Regions from separate parts of the Methylobacterium currus genome, predicted to be linked through region 3. Evidence: predicted binding sites of a transcription regulator. Region 3 holds the regulator's gene; each other region holds the start of a gene.

Region 1 (6,305 bases), 1.1 Mb from region 3:
CGCCACGGCGGGGCTGGAGGCCGCCTGGTACGCGCTTGCCACCGGGGTGCCGGCTGGTGCGGTGCTCGCCGCCAACCTCGACTTCGCCTACGACATCCGCCCGGCCTGGTGGGTGCTCGGCGTCGTGATCCTGATCGTGCCGCTCAATCTGTGGCAGAACCGGACGACGTCCGGCGGGCGTGGGCCCGTGGCGCGGCCGGCGCGCACCGTGAAAGCGTGATCCGGCCTCGCCGGCGGCCATCCGCCTCGGAGAGCCAGCGTCGCCTTTTTTCGGTTGCGGCAATCCTGGTTCTCTCAAGATAAATCGGTGCAGGGACGGTCGTTCGACGCCACACCGGAGGTGGAAACTCCGATCGAACGACCGTTAGCGCTACTTGGGCACAATGCCTGATTGCGCAGCACGATCAACGGCTCAGCGGAAGTGGGCTTTTGTGTTGAATTATTGATACAAAAGATTTTTTCAGAAAATAGGCCTAGGTAGGGCCATACAAAGCTAAATTTTTCTGTGCTTACTTTCGTGACGAGCCGCTTGCTGAAGATGGCACCTGCGTCGAGGGCGATCGTGACGGCGGCGCCTAAGATTGATGGAGTTGGACCGAGACTGATCTATGCTCGTCCTATACAGTATCTGGGGCGCAGAAAAACTATCGAAACAGCTTACGAAAGAAAAACGTGTTTTTTGTAGCATATCAACACGACATGCACATCAAACAATTGGGATTCAATTTGACGTGATTTGCAAGGAAGTGGTGCCCGGGGACGGAGTCGAACCGCCGACACTGCGATTTTCAGTCGCATGCTCTACCAACTGAGCTACCCGGGCGCACCGGCCGCGCAGGGCGGCGGATCAAGCACCAGAGATCGTCCCGTTCGAGGACGGCACCACTCACGTCAGGGACGAGGAAGTGGTGCCCGGGGACGGAGTCGAACCGCCGACACTGCGATTTTCAGTCGCATGCTCTACCAACTGAGCTACCCGGGCCCGCCGGCTGCGTGGGGCAGCGGCGTTGAGCGGGGGTATAGAGACGCTCGGATCGCCTGTCCAGCCGTCTCGTGCGGGCGCGCGGGCGATTGTTTGCCGGCGCTCACGCATCCGCCGCGCGGCGACGGCGGGGAGCGCGGCCGGGGCTCGCCGGGCCGCGCGGGCGGCGGGCGCGGGGCTTCGTCGCCGAGGCCTCGCGGGTCGGGGCTTCCCGGGTCGGGGCCGTTTTGCCGCCGGAGCGCGAGCCGTCGCCGCCCGCATGGGCGTCGAGGAAGGCGCGGCAGGCGTTGAAGTCGGTCTCGATCTCGGGCGGCAGCGCCTCCAGGCGCTTGGCCCGGGCGAGGGAGGCGGCGAAGCGCAGCATCGCCGGGGTCGGGGCTCGGGTCGCACCGTCACCGGCCGGGGCCGCCTTCGGTCCCGCATGGGTGTTGAGGAAGACCCGGCAGGCGCCGGCGTCGCGCGTGGCCTCGGGGGGAAGGGGGATCCCCTTGCGGGCGGCCAGGGAACGCGCGAACGACACCATCGCGGCGGTGGGCGCGCGGCCGCGGCGGGGCAGGGCCTCGCCCTCGACCGCCAAGCCCTCGACCGCCAAGCCTTCAACCGCCAAGCCTTCAACTGCCAAGCGCTCGGCGCCCGAGACCGCGCCGATCAGCGCCTCGACCCGCTCGCGGGTGCGCTGACGGAAGGCCTCGGCCCGGCGCACGGCCTCGGCTTTGGTCGATGCCCGGCCGATCTCGGCCAGCTCCGATTCGAACACAGCCCGCCCGACCGGGTCGCCATAGGCCGGAAATACCCGCCGCACCGCGGCCACGAAGGCGAGGCCGACCTCCGTCACGGTGATCGCCGGATCCTTGCCCTTGAGCAGCGTGACGTAGTGGCTCTTCATCAGCTTCGGCAGCACCGCGTCGCGGGTCGCGGCGGTGCCGAGGCCCTTGGGCTCGGTCGGGTTGGCCGGGTTCTCCAGCGCCCGCTTCAGGGCCGGGTCCTCGACCTGGTCGATCAGCCGGCCCATCACCACCGGCAGCTCGCCCCGGGTGATGCGCCGGGGCGGCTCGGTCCGGGCGGTCTCGATCGTGGGCTCGCCGCCTGTGCCAGCCTCGCCGTCGCGGACCGGCGGCAGGCGCCCGGTGGTCGGCTCGTCGTCGGCCTTGGCCTTGCCGGGCACGACCTCGTCCTCGTCGGCCTCGGTGCCGTAGAGGGCGCGCCAGCCCGGCACCCGCACCACGCTGCCGGTGATGACGAAGCGCCTCGGGCCGAGCGGCGTCGAGATGTCCGCCGTGACCGTGGTGCGGGCGTCGATCCCGTCGGCCATGTGGGCGGCGAGGAAGTTTTTTGCGACGAGGAGCCAGAGCTTCTGCGCATCGGGCGCGACATCGCCCGGCCCCGGCACCTTGCGCAGGGGCACGATGGCGTGGTGCTCGCCCGGATCCTTGACGTAATGGCCCTTCGGCCCGCGGCGGATCTGCGGCGTCGCCGGGACGTGGGCGGCGAGGTCCTTGTCGGCGGTGGCGATCGCCGCGATCACCGCGGCGGCATCCTTGGCTTGCGACTCGGGGAGGTGCACCGATTCGGTGCGGGGATAGCTCAGGAACCCCTTGTCGTAGAGCGCTTGGGCGTGACGCGCCGTGACTTGCGGGTCCCAGCCGAAGCGCTTGGCGCAGGCCCGGGAGAGCGTGTCCTTGGAGAACAGCTTCGGTGGTGCCCGTCGCACGTCCTTCTGCACCACCGCGAGCGGGCCGGACCAGCCTTCGGCGGCGTCGCGGATCGTCTCGGCGTCCTTGATCGCGAAGATCTTGTCCTTCGGTGCGTGCCAGAGCGTCAGGCGGGCGCCGCTTTCGGTCGTGACCGGAAGCGCGATCTTGTAGAAGTCGCGCGGGACGAAATTGCGGATGCGCTCCTCCAGGTCGGCGAGGATCGCCAGCGTCGGCGTTTGCACCCCGCCGAAGCGCCAGGGCTCGCGGAAGGCCGGCGGGCGCAGGCGCAAGGACACGGCCCGCGTGCCGTTGAGGCCGAGATGCCAGTCCTCGTATTGGCGGCACAGGGCCTCGAGATAGGCCGCATAGTCGCGCTCGCCGGAATCGTCCTCGCGCGCGAGGAGCCCGAAGGCCCGGCGGATCGAGATCTCGTCGAGGGCGCCGAGGCGCAGGCGGTCGACCCGGCCGCGCCAGCCCAGGTGCTCCAGCACCTCCCAGGCGATCATCGAGCCCTCGCGGCCCGGATCGGTGGCGATGATCACACGCTCGACCCCGGCCAGCGCCTGGCGGATCGCCGCGAGCTTCGGCGCGTGCGACTGGCCCGAGCGGCCGTGGCCGGGGGCCACCGGCAGGCGCTCCAGGGCGATGGGCAGCGCGTCGAAGCGCCAGGGCTTCCAGTCCGGCCGGATCTCCCCGGGCTCGGCCGCCTCCAGGAGGTGGCCCTCGGCGGCGACGCAGACCGTGCTCGGCGAGCGGAAGAACCGCTGCACCTGGCGCATCGCCGAGGGCTTCTCGAAGAAGAAGAGAGTTTTGCCGCGAGGGGACTTGCCGCGAGGGGACTTGCCGGAGGTGGCCTGCGCCATGGAAGCGGAACGCTCCTGGACGGGCGGGCGGCCCGAACGAAGCAGGAACATACCGGAGGTGGGCGGGCTTGGTCAACGGCCGGCTCCTGTGGCGTCGGCCTCGCGAGCCGCTCCGCCGTCCATGCCCGCCCCGCCTCCCCGAAACACCGCTTGCACCCTGTGCATTCCTCACATAAAGATATCTTTATGTTTGAAGTCGGAGGCGAGGAGCCCGCCGGAATGATCGCCACCGTCCCCTTCGCCGACGCCCTGGGCGTGCTGCGCGCCGCAGCCGAGGAGACGCGTCTGCGCATCCTGGTGCTGCTCGGCGAGGGCGAGCTGTCGGTCTCCGACCTCACCGACATCCTGGGCCAGTCGCAGCCGCGGATCTCGCGTCATCTCAAGCTCCTGGTCGAGGCCGGCCTGGTGGTGCGCCACCGCGAGGGTGCCTGGGCGTTCTTCCGCCTGCGCGAGGGCACGGCGGGTCTGGTGGCGCCCCTCATCGCCGCCCTCGACGCCGCCGAGCCGCCGCTCTCCGAAGACCGGGCCCGGCTCCAGGCGGTGCGGGCGCAGCGGGCGGAGGCCGCCCAGAACTTCTTCGCGCGGCTCGCGCCGCAATGGGACCGGGTGCGCTCGCTCCACGTGCCGGAGGCCACCGTCGAGGCGGCGGTGCTCGAGTCGCTGGGGACCGGGCCGATCGGCAGCCTCGTCGATCTCGGCACCGGCACCGGACGGATGCTCGGGCTGCTCGCGCCCCGCGCGGCCCGGGCGACCGGTCTCGACGCCAACCACGCCATGCTGTCGGTTGCCCGCGCCAACCTGGAGCGCCAGGGGCTGACCCGGATCGACCTGCGCCAGGGCGACATCCACGCGCCCCCCTTCGGCCGGGCCAGCTTCGACCTCGTGCTGATCCATCAGGTGCTGCATTACCTCGACGACCCGGCCCGCGCCCTGCGCGAGGCCGCGCGCCTCGTCGCCCCCGGCGGCCGCCTCCTTGTGGTTGATTTTGCCCCCCACAGCCTGGAATTCCTCCGCGAGGACGAAGCGCATCGCCGCCTCGGCTTCGCACCCGAGCAGGTCGCCGGATGGCTCTTCGAGGCCGGGCTGACCGACGTGCGGCTGCGCCACCTCGCCCCGACCGGGGGCGCGGAGCACCAGCTCACCGTCACGCTCTGGCTCGCCCATCACCCTGAAGCCGCTGCCGGCCTGCCCGACCGCGCCGTCGCCTGATCCGCTCTTTCCCGCCGAGGCCGCCGATGATCCCCACCGCCTTCCGCCCGAGCCGCGAGAGCCGCCGCCCGATCCGGGTCTCGTTCGAGTTCTTCCCGCCTAAGACCCCGGAGATGGAGGCGACCCTGTGGTCGTCGATCGAGCGGCTGGCGCCGCTCGGCCCCAGCTTCGTCTCGGTGACCTACGGCGCCGGCGGCTCGACCCGCGAGCGCACCCACAACACCGTGGCGCGCCTGGTGCGCGAGACCGAGCTGAAGCCCGCCGCCCACCTCACCTGCGTGGCGGCGACCAAGGGCGAGGTCGACGACGTGGTGCGCGCCTATCACGAGGCCGGCGTGCGCCACATCGTGGCCCTGCGCGGCGACCCGGCGGAGGGAGTCGGCACCGCCTACACGGCGCATCCGGGCGGCTACGAGCGCTCCTGCGACCTCGTCGCCGGGATCAAGCGCATCGGCGACTTCGAGGTCTCGGTCTCGGCCTATCCCGAGCGCCACCCCGAGGCCGGCTCCCTCGACCAGGATCTCGACGCGCTGAAGGCCAAGGTCGATTGCGGCGCCGACCGCGCCATCACCCAGTTCTTCTTCGACAACGACCTGTTCTTCCGCTACCTCGACCGGGTGCAGTCGCGGGGGATCGACATCCCGATCATCCCCGGCATCCTGCCGGTGCAGAACTTCAAGCAGGCCGCCAACTTCGCCCGCCGCACCGGCGCCTCGGTGCCGGATTGGCTCGCCGCCCGCTTCGAGGGGCTGGAGGACGACGTCTCCACCCGCAAGCTGGTGGCCGCGGCGGTGGCCGCCGAGCAGGTGCTCGACCTCGTCGACCGCGGCGTCACCGACTTCCACTTCTACACCATGAACCGCGCCGACCTCGTCTACGCGATCTGCCATCTGCTGGGCCTGCGCGCGGCGCCGGCGGCGGCGGAGAAGGCCGCGGCCTGAAGCCAAGGCTGCTCCTGCCTCTTCGCCCCGATATGCCCCGGGCCGCGTCACGCGGCCCGTCTTGATTCGATTGCCCGACCCGCTGGAACCCCATCCCGATGACCGACCTCCACCCCGCCGACGGTGCCGAAATCCTGACCGCCCTGCGCCGGCGCGCGGCGGAGAAGATCCTCGTTCTCGACGGGGCGATGGGCACGGTGATCCAGCGCCTCGGCCTGACCGAGGCCGACTTCCGCAGCGAGCGCTTCCGCGATCACGACCATGACCAGAAGGGCAACAACGACCTCCTGATCCTGACGCAGCCCGACGCGATCCGGCAGATCCACCTCGACTACTTCCTCGCCGGCGCCGACGTCGTCGAGACCAACACCTTCTCGGGCACGACGATCGCTCAGGCCGATTACGGCATGGAGCCGATCATCCACGAGCTGAACCGCGAGGGCGCGCGGCTCGCCCGCGAGGCGGCGTTGCTCGCCGAGAAGCAGGACGGGCGCCGCCGCTTCGTCGCCGGCGCCATCGGCCCGACGAACCGCACCCTGTCGATCTCGCCCGACGTCAACAACCCGGGCTACCGCGCCGTGACCTTCGACCAGGTCCGCGACGCTTACGCCGAGCA
Region 2 (6,305 bases), 3.0 Mb from region 3:
CAGCCGGCCGACCTCGGCTCGGTCGTCGGTACTGGCGGGCGTCACGTGCAGCGTCACGACATGGCCGGGCGTGTCCACCGCCAGAGGCACCTTCGCCCCCCGCTTGCGCTTGGCCCCGTCGTAGCCTGCCCGCTCGCCGCTCTCGGGCGAGGACCGCAGCGTCCGGCTGTCGAGGATCACCGCCGAGGGCTCTGGCTCCCGCTCCGCCGCCATCCGCAGCACCGCCCGCAGGTCGCCAGCCACATCCACGAAGCTGTCGGCTGATAGCCAGCGTTGCGTCTGCTGGTAGACCGTGGCCCATGGCGGCAAATCGTGCGGCATGAACCGCCAAGGCGCACCCGTCTTCACGATGGAGCGCAGCCCGTTGAACACCTCGCGCAGATCGTGGTCGCGCTGGGCCGAGTCCTCCCGCAGCAACGCGAGGTAGGGGGCCACCAGCGCCCATTCTTCATCGGACACGTCGGACGGGTAGGCGCGGCGATCGGTCGGCATCACTCTCAACGCAACGCCACCCTAACTCGTTCATAACACGCTCTAGAGCCAGGCCTACTACGCGGCTGACACACTCGGCACCTCGCTCAACCGCGTCGTGAACCGCGGCGAACGCATCTCGAACTTCGTCGACCACATACGCCTCTCGACGAGCCCCGCCCGCGCCGGCACCACGGCGCCGCGCCCGAACCGGCTGTTGCAGGTATCCATCGCCGCCATCAGCCTGCCGGACTTCTCCCGGTCGAGCGCATCGAACAGCGGGCGGGGCGCCTCGTCGAGCGGCACGAGGTCGGTGGTGACAAGCCCGGCCTTGCTGTAGCGCCACGGCATCGGCCCCTGCTCCTTCCAGGTCTGCGCCACGCCGCGGATCGCCGCGTCAATCAGGTGCCGGCTGTCGTTCGTCGCTTCGGGCAGGTGCACCACCGTCGAGACCGAGCGCATCGGGTCGCCGCGGTCGTGCTCGCTGGTGTGGTAGAAGACCGTCACGGCCGAAACCGCGAGCCCGTCGCGCCGCAGCTTCTCGCCCAGCCGCGTCGCGTGCGCCGCCACCGCCTGTTCGAGCACCGTCCGCTCGGTGATCCTGGAGGAGAACGAGCGGGTGACCGCGCAACCCTTGCGCCGGGCCGGCACGATCTCGAGCGGCAGGCAGGCGCGCCCGCGCAACTCGTGGATGATGCGCTCGCCCACCACCGTTAGCGACTGGCGCGCCGGACGCGGGTCGAGGTCGCGCAGGTCCGCCACCGTGTCGACGCCCATGGCGGTGAGCCGCGCCAGCGAGGCACGGCCGATGCCCCAGACCTCGCCCACCGAGATCCCGACCATCCAAGCGGCCCGCTCCGTCTCGTCGGAGAGGTCGCACACGCCCCCGAGCTCGGGCACCGTTTTCGCGATGTGGTTGGCGAGCTTGGCGAGGGTCTTGGTCGGACCGATGCCGACGCAGGTCGGCAGGCCGGTCCACTGCCGCACGGTGGAGCGCAGGTCCCGCGCCAGTGCCACCCGGTCGCGCTCGCGCACGTCGGAGAGGTCCAGAAAGCTCTCGTCGATGGAGTAGATCTCCACATCCGGCGCGAACTGCCGGTAGACCGTGTTGGCCCTCGCGCTCATGTCGCCGTAGAGGGCGTAGTTCGAGGAGAAGACGCGCACGTTCTTCTGACGGCATAGATTGCGGATCTTGAAGAAGGGCTCGCCCATGCGGATCCCGAGGGCCTTCCTCGGCAGTCCGCGCGATGGCGCAGCCATCGTTGTTCGACAGCACGATCACCGGCACGCCGGTGAGCTTCGGGTCGAACACGCGCTCGCAGGAGCAGTAGAAGGAGTTGCCATCGATCAGCGCGATCGCCCGGCTTATCGCTGGACGCTTGCCCGTGCCTTCACGTGGTGCCAGCGCACCGAGAACAGCAGCACGCCCCAGAGCAGGCCTTCCTCGAGATCCTCGACGGCGAAGTCCTGATCCATCTCCCGGTTGTTGAACGTGAGGGACAGCCGGTTGCCGGTCATCACCAGGCGCTTCAGGCTCATCTCGCCGTTGACCACCGCGACCACGACGGCGCCGGACGACGGCAAGAGCGAGCGGTCGACCACGGCCAGATCCTCGTCGTGGATGCCGGCGCCCTTCATGCACCAGCCGCGCACGCGCCAGATGAAGGTGGCGGGCGGGTTCGGCACGAGCCAGCGCGGCAGCTCCAGTGCGCCCTCGATGAAGCCTTCGGCCGGGCTCGGGAAGCCGGCGCAGAGGGTCGGGAGCATGAACGGGATCCGCACGAGCCCGCCCGCGTCCGCCGCCTCTGCACCGACCCGATAGAGACTCACGTGCGCCCTCCATGTTAGAACACAAAGAGAACAAACAGGCCGGAGGTTCCCGGTCAAGGCAGAGCTTCGGGCCTGTGTGGAGCGGGGACGGTGGGATCAGGAGATCGTGATGGGGAGGCGGACGACGTTCATGGTGCAGACGTTCGAGATCCACCGGAAGCGGCTGCGGCCGGGCAACCGGGATGTAGCGCCGACGGAGAGCGGTGCGCTCAAGCGCGCCGAGGCTATCGCAGGTCGGATGCCGGGCGCGGCGGCTCTGCGCATTGTGGCGGATGACGAGACGGGCGAACTGGAGAGCGTCGCGATCCCGGGTCAGTTCGGCGAGGTGCCGGAGGACTTCGCGGAGCAGGTAAGCGGGGGCTGAAGCGCGTCGTCGGCCATGACCTGTCGTGGCCGGACGGGTGGGGGCCTTGAGACGAAAGCGCCCCAAGCCGGAGATCTGGACGCGTTGAAGGTCGCTTCACCCTCATCTCCGCGGCAATACAGGCAAGCAGCCTGAGCGCGCCCCTATCACTACTGAATGCCACACACCCTCTGGGTGAGTGATTACCACAAGTCAGGCATCGCAAATATCCCCAGTTTCGTTCGCCATACTGATTCATATATACTGAAAATTTGTTTTTATTCCAAATTTGTCAATTGATCGCCGCTCGCATTTTGCCGCCCCCTGTCTCTCCTAAATCGATAGCCGCCGCTCGATTTCACTCAGATATTTTCACAAGATAGGCCCTTGCGCAAAAAACATATTAATGGATTAAAGGCGCCTTGGTCCTGAGTAGCCGCCTGGATGATCGATTATGAACCGCGATGATTTGCTTGCCAAAGTGAAATCAATGAATTGGCACCACCGGATTGATTTGGGCCAAGGTATCGTCACACCCAGCGCCGGCGCCACCAATGGAACTTTGCAAATTATCGGAGTGCCGACAAGCCTACATGGCAGTTCTGTTATTGATATCGGAGCGTGGGATGGATTTTACTCATTCGAGGCTGAGAGACGCGGAGCCGATCGAGTTCTTGCAACAGATCATTTCTGCTGGGGCGGCTCTGGAGTATTCACAAAAGACGGATTTGATTTGGCAAAAGAAGCATTGAACTCCAACGTCGAGGCGCTAAAAGTTCGCGTTGAAGACATCAACCCAAGAGATGTTGGATTGTTCGACATAGATCTTTTCCTGGGTGTGCTATATCATGCCCCCGGTCCTCTTGGGTATTTTATGAGGGTTAGATCAGTTACAAAGAAATTCGCTATTATCGAGACCCATGTCGACCTTCTGGATATTGAGAGGCCTGCTCTGGCCTGCTACCCTGCAGGCGCGCTTGGTGGCGATCCCACGAATTTCTTTGGACCGAACGAGGCGGCTGTGAAGGGCATGTGCATGGACGCCGGGTTCTCACGGGTGGAAACGGTCGGCCAATCTCCGACACGCATGGCATTTCACGCATTCGTCTGAGCGAGAGACCTGCCAAAACAAAGAACCCCGCTCGGCGGCTGCCGGCGGGGCTGAAGGCGTGGGTCCGAGGAGATCCCGTCGGCCAACGGGACGCCGCTAGTGCATTGACGCATTCAGATGATTCACGTCAGGCGTGAGGCATGCGAGTCTGAGGCATGGCTCAGACTGTCTGCGTGATTCCCAGCGCCGCCGACCTGGCGCACCTGTCCGCCATCGTCGCCGATCGGGCGCAGCCCCTCAAGCACATCCAGCGCGCCCGCATCGTTCTGCTCTCGGCCGAACGCCTCTCCGTCCTCGACGTCGCCCGCCAGGCCGGCGTCAGCCGGCCAGCCGTCTGGCGCTGGCAACAGCGCTACGCCGAAGAAGGCGTCGAGGGACTGCTGCGCGACAAGACCCGTCCGCCTGGCAAGCCGCCCCACTCCACCGACACCGTCGCCGAGGTGCTGGCGCTGACCTGCTCCGAACCGCCCGGTGAGGTCACCCACTGGACCGGCCGCGCCCTGGCGCAGGCCGTCGGGATCTCCTTACGATCGGTCCAGCGCATCTGGGACGCACACCGCCTCCAGCCACATCGGGTCCGCAGCTTCAAGCGCTCGAACGATCCAGCCTTCGCCGAGAAGGTCGAGGACATCGTCGGCCTCTCCATGGATCCGCCGCGCCATGCCGTCGTGCTCTCGCTCGACGAGAAGAGCCAGATCCAGGCCCTGGAACGCACCCGTCCGAGCCGACCCGTCACGCCAGGTCGTCCCGTCACGCCAGGTCGTCCCGTCACGCCAGGTCGTCCCGTCACGCCAGGTCGTCCCGTCACGCCAGGTCGTCCCGAAACCCAGACCCACGACTACGTCCGTCACGGTACCACGACGCTGTTTGCCGCGCTCGACGTGCTGGAGGGCACCGTGATCGGTCGCTGCATGCAGCGTCATCGCCACGACGAGTTCCTGCGCTTCCTCAACACTATCGAGGCCGCGGTGCCGGCCGGCAAACTGATCCACGTGATCCTGGACAACTACGCCACCCACAAGCACCCGAAAGTGCGAGCCTGGCTGGCCCGGCATCCGCGCTGGATCTTCCACTTCACTCCGACCTCGGCCTCGTGGATGAACGCGGTCGAGGGCTTCTTCTCGGCCTTGACCCGGCGCAGGCTGAAACGTGGCAGCTTCAGCGGGATCGTCGACCTTCAGGCTGCGATCAACCGCTACATCACCGAGCACAACGACAGGCCAAAGCCCTTCGTCTGGACCAAGCCGGCCGCCGCCATCCTCAATGCCGTCAACGGCAACGCTGCACCATCCGAATGAGTCAATGCACTAGGGCGGTTCCGGCTTCAGTCGTCGTGATGCCGCTGCCGGGCCCGGCCCTGCACGTCCTGCTCGCGCTCGATGCTTTCCAGGATCTCGGTCTGGCGCCGCGCCTCCTCGCGGATGATCCGCACGCACTCGGCGACCTTACCAAGGTGATCCCGCATCTCGCGCTGCAGGCCGCGCTTCTCCCGCTGAAGGTCGAGATACGCGATGTTGCCCTGGAGGTGCATCTGCGGCGCGTCGGGGAGCGGGGCCGGCGCGGGCGCCACGGCCGTGTCCTTGATCTTGTCCGCCTTGAGCATCAGCTTCAGCCCTCCGAGGAGGATCAGGGCACCGACAGCGGCCTGGAGGACGGGAAAGCCGGCCAGGGAATCGAAGATCGCCTTGAGGAAACCCACATCACCCATCGGCCCGCTCTCCTCGTGCATTCGCCCGCCTCCTCGCGCGAATGTCGGATATGACTTGCTCGGGGGATGGCCCGGGCGGCGCCGGGACAAGGGAAACCCCTTGCCCGGCTGCTTCTTCCTTGAGCGCTGTGATCTGCCCGACCAGGGTGTCCTTGCGCCGGACCGCGTCCTTGCGGGCGATGAAGCAGGTCAGCAGCTCGAACATGGTCAGGTTCCCGAAGGTCGGGATGTTCAGGCTGGCGGAATTGGCCTGGAAGGCGTCGAGGAACAGGGCGAGGGTCAGCTGCCCCCAGACCATGGCGCTCAGGAGCGCCCCGATCGCCCGGATGTTGGCGCCGGACGGGAAGACGCGCCCGTTGTTGATGTGCCCGTTCATGAAGAGCGCGAAGGCCCGCAGGCCTCCGCACAGGGAGAAGAACACCGCCATGTTCTCCTCGGTGGCGCCCAGGGCCGCGATGGGGCGGAGGGCCGCCCGCTCGAGGGTGTCGCCAGGCACCGCCAGCGTCAGGGCGATGAAGATCATCATCACGGCCATGCACCACTCGAACAGCCGCTCGCTGCTGTAGGGACCCGCCGGGTGGGACGGATCCGCCTCGAATAGCCCCATCGGGACCTCCCGGGTTCGTCACTTCACCGCGTGCGGGGCAGCTGCGCCACCACCGGCGCGAGGGTGTTGTGCTCGTTCGCGTCGTCCTCGAGGTTGAGCTTCCGGAACACGATCTCGGCGAGCCCGGCTTCCCCACCGGCCGCCTCCAGCGCCTTCGCCGGTGCCGCGTCCACCGCCCGCTGCACCGCCTTGGCGATCACGGCCGAGCCGACGTTGATCGACAGCTTGCCCTCCT
Region 3 (6,305 bases):
GCCGGCGCTGGCCCAGGCCCTCGGCCTGCGCGAGCCGGACGGCGAGGCGGTGGAGGAGCGCGGGTCGCTCGCGAGCGAGGGCGTCTCGGCCACGGTCGACGCGCTGACCAGGCTCCTCACCGAGGGCAACCCGCTGTTCAAGAACGGCGAGCTGTGGCGCCCGCACCGCCCCGAGCGGCCGCAGAAGTCCGAGGGCGGCGTCCCGTTCCGCCTCAAGTCCGACTTCACGCCGGCCGGCGACCAGCCCCGCGCCATCGCCGAGCTGGTCGCCGGCGTGAAGGGACAGGAGCGCGACCAGGTGCTGCTCGGGGTCACGGGCTCGGGAAAGACCTTCACGATGGCCAAGGTCATCGAGGAGACCCAGCGCCCGGCCCTCATCCTCGCCCCCAACAAGACCCTGGCGGCGCAGCTCTACGGCGAGTTCAAGAGCTTCTTTCCCGACAACGCCGTCGAGTATTTCGTTTCGTACTACGATTATTACCAGCCTGAGGCCTATGTTCCGCGCTCCGACACCTTCATCGAGAAGGAATCGTCGATCAACGAGCAGATCGACCGGATGCGCCACTCCGCCACCCGGGCGCTCCTGGAGCGCGACGACGTCATCATCGTCGCCTCGGTCTCGTGCATCTACGGCATCGGCTCGGTCGAGACCTATACGGCGATGTCGTTCACGGTCAGCCTCGGCGAGAAGATCGAGCAGCGGCAGCTCGTCGCCGACCTGGTGGCGCTGCAATACAAGCGCATCCAGTCCGACTTCGCCCGCGGCACCTTCCGGGTGCGCGGCGACGTGATCGAGCTGTGGCCGGCCCACCTGGAGGACCGCGGCTGGCGCATCGGGCTGTTCGGCGACGAGATCGAGTCGATCTCGGAATTCGATCCGCTCACCGGCAAGACCATCAACACGCTCAAGTTCGTCAAGGTCTACGCCAACAGCCACTACGTGACGCCGCGCCCGACGCTGCAGCAGGCGGTCAAGGGCATCAAGGACGAGCTGAAGTGGCGGGTCGAGGAGCTGACCCGGATGGGCCGGCTGATCGAGGCCCAGCGCCTGGAGCAGCGCTGCACCTTCGACCTCGAGATGATCGAGGCCACGGGCGCCTGCAACGGCATCGAGAACTATTCGCGATACCTCACCGGCCGGAAACCCGGCGAGCCGCCGCCGACCCTGTTCGAGTACCTGCCCGACAACGCCCTCGTCTTCACCGACGAGAGCCACGTCACGGTCTCGCAGATCGGCGGCATGTACCGGGGCGACTTCCGCCGCAAGGCGACGCTCGCCGAATACGGCTTCCGGCTGCCCTCCTGCCTCGACAACCGCCCGCTGCGGTTCGAGGAATGGGACGCGATGCGCCCGCAATCGATCCACGTCTCGGCGACGCCGGCGAAGTGGGAGCTGGAGCAGACCGGCGGCGTCTTCGCCGAGCAGGTCATCCGGCCGACCGGCCTCGTCGACCCGGTGATCGAGGTGCGCCCGGCCCGCTCCCAGGTCGACGACCTCTTGGGGGAGGTGAAGGAGGTGGCGGCCGCCGGCTACCGCACGCTGGTGACGACGCTGACCAAGCGCATGGCCGAGGACCTGACCGAGTACCTGCACGAGAACGGCGTGCGGGTGCGCTACATGCACTCGGACATCGACACCCTGGAGCGCATCGAGATCATCCGCGACCTGCGGCTCGGCGCCTTCGACGTGCTGATCGGCATCAACCTCCTGCGCGAGGGCCTCGACATCCCGGAATGCGCGCTGGTCGCCATCCTCGACGCCGACAAGGAGGGTTTTCTCCGCTCCGAGACCTCGCTGATCCAGACCATCGGCCGCGCCGCCCGCAACGCCGAGGCCCGCTGCATCCTGTACGCCGACCAGGTCACCGGCTCGATGGAGCGGGCGATGGCGGAGACCGAGCGCCGGCGCAAGAAGCAGCTCGCCTACAACGCGGAGCACGGCATCACGCCCCAGAGCGTGAAGCGCAACATCGCCGACATCCTGGAGAGCGTCTTCGAGCGCGACCACGTCCAGGTCGATACGGGGCTGGCCAAGTCCGCCGTGACGGTGGGCCACAACCTCAAGGCGGTGATGGCCGACCTCGAGAAGCGGATGCGGACGGCCGCCGCCGACCTCGACTTCGAGGAGGCGGCGCGCCTGCGCGACGAGCTCAAGCGGCTCCAGGCCACCGAACTCGCCATCGCCGACGACCCGATGGCCGGACAGGCCGAGGTCGAGCGCGAGGCCGGCCGCTTCGGCGCCAAGCGCAAGCGCAGGGGGCCTGACTCCTTGGGGCCTGAATCCCTGAGCTACGGCCCCGGCGGCAAGGGTACCTCCGACGAGGGCACCCGCATCCGCGAGCCCGACCTCGACGACATGGGCCCGGGCACCGACCGCGAGGTGCCCTTCACCTACGCCGAACGCCCGACCGGCCGCTCGACGCAGGGCTTCCCGGGCCAGCGGCCGAAATACAAGGGGCGCAAGGGGCGGGGCTGAGGGGCGAGGGGAGCGCTCGTCGTGGAAGCCGCCCGGCCATGCCGAACCGGCTTCGATGGAGCCATTCCGGCTCCTCGTATGCCCACGCCCGTCGGCGAGAGGAGAGCGTCGGACGAAGTCGATCCTGGGTGCCGGCATCGTGGCGGTGATCCTGCTTCCCGCGCCCGTGCTGGCGCAGGCGGCGCAGACGACCGCCGCCGGCCTGCGGTTGCCCCAGGTCATTGCCGGCAAGTCCCCGGCGCCCGATGCCGGCAGGGACGTCGCCGCCGCTCCTCCGGCGCATGTCGACTCGCTGGCGGACGACGTCAACCGGCCGCTCTCCGCGACCGCGGAGCCGCCGCCCGACCCGCTCGTCACGCACCGGCCGGAGCCGGCCCGCCGATAGCGCCCGCGGAACGTCTCTCCGGCAGTGAGCCGGCCGGTTTTCCCCCGAGGACACGCCCGGTTTGCCTGTCCGACATCGCCCGAACTGGCCGGGTTCTCTCCCCTCTGCTGCGTTCGCGCGCCGCAGTGTCAGACCCGCTTGCGGAACACTTGCGGAACGCTTACCATGTTCGCGATTTGTTTCCGGAGCGCGCCAGCGCGGGGATGAGAGTGTCACATGCTCACGCGTAAGCAGTTGGACCTGCTCCGCTTCATTCAGCAGAGAATGCGCGAGACGGGTGTCCCCCCGTCCTTCGACGAGATGAAGGACGCCCTCGATCTCAAGTCGAAATCGGGCATCCACCGCCTGATCACGGCCCTGGAGGAGCGGGGCTTCCTGCGCCGCCTGCCGAACCGGGCCCGGGCGATCGAGGTGATCCGCCTGCCCGACACGGGGACCGGGCCGGTCGCGGCCGCATCCGGGGGAACCGGATCCGGCGCCGAGGTGGTGCGGTTCAACCCCAGCGTGGTCGAGGGCGGGCGCGCCCACGAGCCGAAGCGGCCCGCCGGCATCCCGGCGATGACGACGGCGTCGGACGAGAACGGCCAGTCGGTCAGCGTGCCGGTCATGGGCCGGATCGCCGCCGGCACGCCGATCTCGGCGATCCAGAGCCAGAGCCGCTCGGTGGCGATGTCGCCGGACTTCCTGGCCAGCGGCGAGCATTACGCCCTGGAGGTGCGCGGCGACTCGATGATCGAGGCCGGCATCCTCGACGGCGACCTGGTGGTGATCCGCCGCCAGGAGACCGCCAATACCGGCGACATCGTGGTGGCGCTGATCGACGACGAGGAGGCGACCCTCAAGCGCCTGCGCCGCCGCGGCTCCTCGATCGCGCTGGAAGCCGCCAACCCGGCCTACGAGACAAGGGTGCTCGGGCCGGACCGGGTGCGGATCCAGGGCCGGCTGGTGAGCCTGGTCCGGAAGTATTGAGGCGATCAGACAGGAAGGCGGGCCTGATGTCGGCCCGCTTCATGCTGCGCTCGGATGCCTCGCGAGCCGTCGGCGCCCTCAGGCTGGCCGGCTGAAGACGCGCGACGCCGTCGGAAAGCCGGCGGTTCCCTGCTCGTCGAGGCCGAGATTGGCGGCGAGAAGGTGGCGCGGCGCCTGGGCGAGCCAGAGCGCCAGCGACGTCTCGCTGTAGACGCCGCTGTCATGCACGCCGACGATCTCGGCCGTCTCTGTTCCGGTATTCTCGACGGAATGCCCGCAGGCCCGCGGGATGCAGGCGCAGTCGCCGGGGCCCAGCTCGGCCACGGCCAGGCGCTTGTCGGGCCCGAACAAGGTCACGCGCGTGCGCCCCCGCAGGACGTAGTGCCACTCGTTCGCGCCCGGGTGCCAGTGCGGGGTGTGGATCGCGCCGGGCGCGAGCCGGACGAGGAGGCCTGTCATCCCCGACGAGACCGGGAAGGCGGTCGCGGGCGCCACCCGCATCGTGCTGCCGGCGGCATCCACGATCGCCTCGCTCCCCGCCAGCCCGTAGCGATGCGACCGCGACGGCGCGAGGGGCCGCCCGGCGCGCGCGGCCGGGCCGTCGAGGGGCAGGACGGGCCCCTGCATGATGTAGGTCTCGCCCGGGGGAAGCGCCGCCAGCGTCGCCTCCGGCACGCCGAGAGCGTGGCCGAGGATCGCCGGATCGAAGCGGCTCATCCAGTCGGAGAGCCCGAAGGTGCCGTGCTCGCCGTAGAGGCCGTCGTCGAAGGCGAGGATCGCGTGGCACGGATCGGTCCCGAGGGTCTGGATCGCGTGGGCGTGGCCGCCGGGAAAGTACCAGGTGTCCCCGGGCGCGAAATTGACCACCTCCATCTCGCCTGCGGCGTCGATCACCGTCGCCTGGCAATGGCCGGCGACGATGTAGCCCCACTCGGCGGAGGTGTGCCAATGCATCTCGCGCACGCCGCCCGGATTGAGGAACAGATGCGCGCCCGCGATCCCGGTCGCGATGGGAAGCTGGCGCGTCGTGACGTCCCGGGCCCAGCCGCCCGAGGTCGCCTTGATCGGGCCGGCATCGAGCGAGATCGTGAAGGCGGGCGCCTCACCCGCCTTGCGGGGGATCGTGCGCAGGAAGGTGCCGGCGGGGGCGACGTCGGCGCCGGCCGCGTGACCGTCATCGGGGGCGGCGAAGGCTCCGCCGACGGCGAAGCTGCCGCCTGCGGCCAGGGTTCCGAGGAAGACGCGGCGGCTGGTCTGGTCCATGGGGCCCTTTCGACGAAAGGGCGCGAGATCGCGACGAGTCCTGATCGGTTGAGGCGCCCGCGCGCATGATCAGAGTTCCGGATCGACTTGGCGTCCTTCGTTTGGTGGACGCCTGGCCGGCGATGCGACTTCCGGATGGAAATTTCCGGAAGTCGATCGGCGCGCCAAAATCCGACAGGACTTGCGCTTCCTCAATGCGCGCTGCCCGTCGCGACGAACTTGAACAGGAACACGCCCGCGATCACCCACACCACCGGCTTCACGTCGCGAAAGCGGCCGGTGAGCAGCTTGATCACCGCGTAGGTGATGAAGCCGAAGGCGACGCCGTTCGCGATCGAGTAGGTGAAGGGCATCAGCAGCGCGGTGACGCAGGCCGGCAGCACCTCGGTCAGGTCGTCCCAGTCGAGATCGACCAGTTCGTGCAGCATCAGGCAGGCGACGTAGAACAGGGCCGGCGCCGTGGCGTAGGCCGGAACCGAGCCGGCCAGCGGCGCGAAGAACAGGCAGGCGAGGAACAGCACGGCCACGGTCGCGGCGGTGAGCCCGGTGCGGCCGCCCTCCTCGACGCCGGACGCGCTCTCGAGATACGCCGTCGTGCTCGACGTGCCGAGCAGCGAGCCGACGAAGATCGACGACGAATCCGCCATCAGGGCCTTGTCGAGGCGCTCCATCTTGCCCTCGGTGAGCAAGCCCGCCCGGTTGGCGACGCCCATCAGCGTGCCGGTGGCGTCGAAAAGCTCGACCAGGAAGAACACCAGGATCACGTTGAGCAGGCCGCCCGACAACGCGCCCTTGATGTCGAGGGCGAACAGGGTCGGGGTGATCGAGGGCGGCAGCGAGGCGACGCCCTGGAAGCTGTTGTCGGCCACGATGAAGCTCAAGGCCGTCACCGACAGGATGCCGGCGAGCAGCGCGCCCCGCACCTTGCGCACCGAGAGCACCGCGACGATCAGGAAGCCGAGGACGGCCAGCACCGTGCTCGGCTTGTGCAGGTCGCCGAGGGTGATGAAGGTCGCCGGGCTCGCCGCCACCACGCCGGCGCTCTTCAGTGCGATGATCGCGAGAAAGAGCCCGATGCCGACCGTGATGGCGATGCGCATCGAGCGCGGGATGCCCTCGACGATGATGCGGCGCAGGCCCGTCAGCGTGACGGCCATGAAGCACAGGCCGGAGATGAACACCGCGCCGAGCGCCGCCTGCCAAGTGTAGCCC

The links. Region 3 encodes LexA, which represses DNA repair genes until DNA is damaged. Its sites were predicted from a motif close to TGTTCNNNNTGTGTTCNG; they were not measured.
Region 1: a site for LexA is predicted at 3,572-3,589, ahead of DA075_RS25895 (type IA DNA topoisomerase). Genes of this name have one in related genera too.
Region 2: a site for LexA is predicted at 2,317-2,334, ahead of DA075_RS17265 (LexA family protein). Genes of this name have one in related genera too.

The regions. Positions count from the first base shown of each region.
Region 1 is NZ_CP028843.1:5,618,422-5,624,726, forward strand. Features, by position in the region: gene DA075_RS25880 (protein-methionine-sulfoxide reductase heme-binding subunit MsrQ) at 1-220, shown strand, start outside; tRNA gene DA075_RS25885 (tRNA-Phe) at 748-823, opposite strand; tRNA gene DA075_RS25890 (tRNA-Phe) at 907-982, opposite strand; gene DA075_RS25895 (type IA DNA topoisomerase) at 1,086-3,539, opposite strand; gene DA075_RS25900 (ArsR/SmtB family transcription factor) at 3,759-4,748, shown strand; gene metF (methylenetetrahydrofolate reductase [NAD(P)H]) at 4,775-5,689, shown strand; gene metH (methionine synthase) at 5,788-6,305, shown strand, end outside.
Region 2 is NZ_CP028843.1:3,694,401-3,700,705, reverse strand. Features, by position in the region: gene DA075_RS17275 (IS5 family transposase) at 1-492, opposite strand, end outside; partial or broken gene DA075_RS17270 (Y-family DNA polymerase) at 550-1,840, opposite strand; gene DA075_RS17265 (LexA family protein) at 1,837-2,301, opposite strand; gene DA075_RS17260 (hypothetical protein) at 2,411-2,665, shown strand; gene DA075_RS17255 (DUF1698 domain-containing protein) at 3,099-3,755, shown strand; gene DA075_RS17250 (IS630 family transposase) at 3,911-5,053, shown strand; gene DA075_RS17245 (hypothetical protein) at 5,080-5,463, opposite strand; gene DA075_RS17240 (hypothetical protein) at 5,456-6,070, opposite strand; gene DA075_RS17235 (hypothetical protein) at 6,094-6,305, opposite strand, start outside.
Region 3 is NZ_CP028843.1:122,228-128,532, reverse strand. Features, by position in the region: gene uvrB (excinuclease ABC subunit UvrB) at 1-2,476, shown strand, start outside; gene DA075_RS00580 (hypothetical protein) at 2,622-2,861, shown strand; gene lexA (transcriptional repressor LexA) at 3,078-3,830, shown strand; gene DA075_RS00570 (cupin domain-containing protein) at 3,909-5,093, opposite strand; gene DA075_RS00565 (NCS2 family permease) at 5,285-6,305, opposite strand, start outside.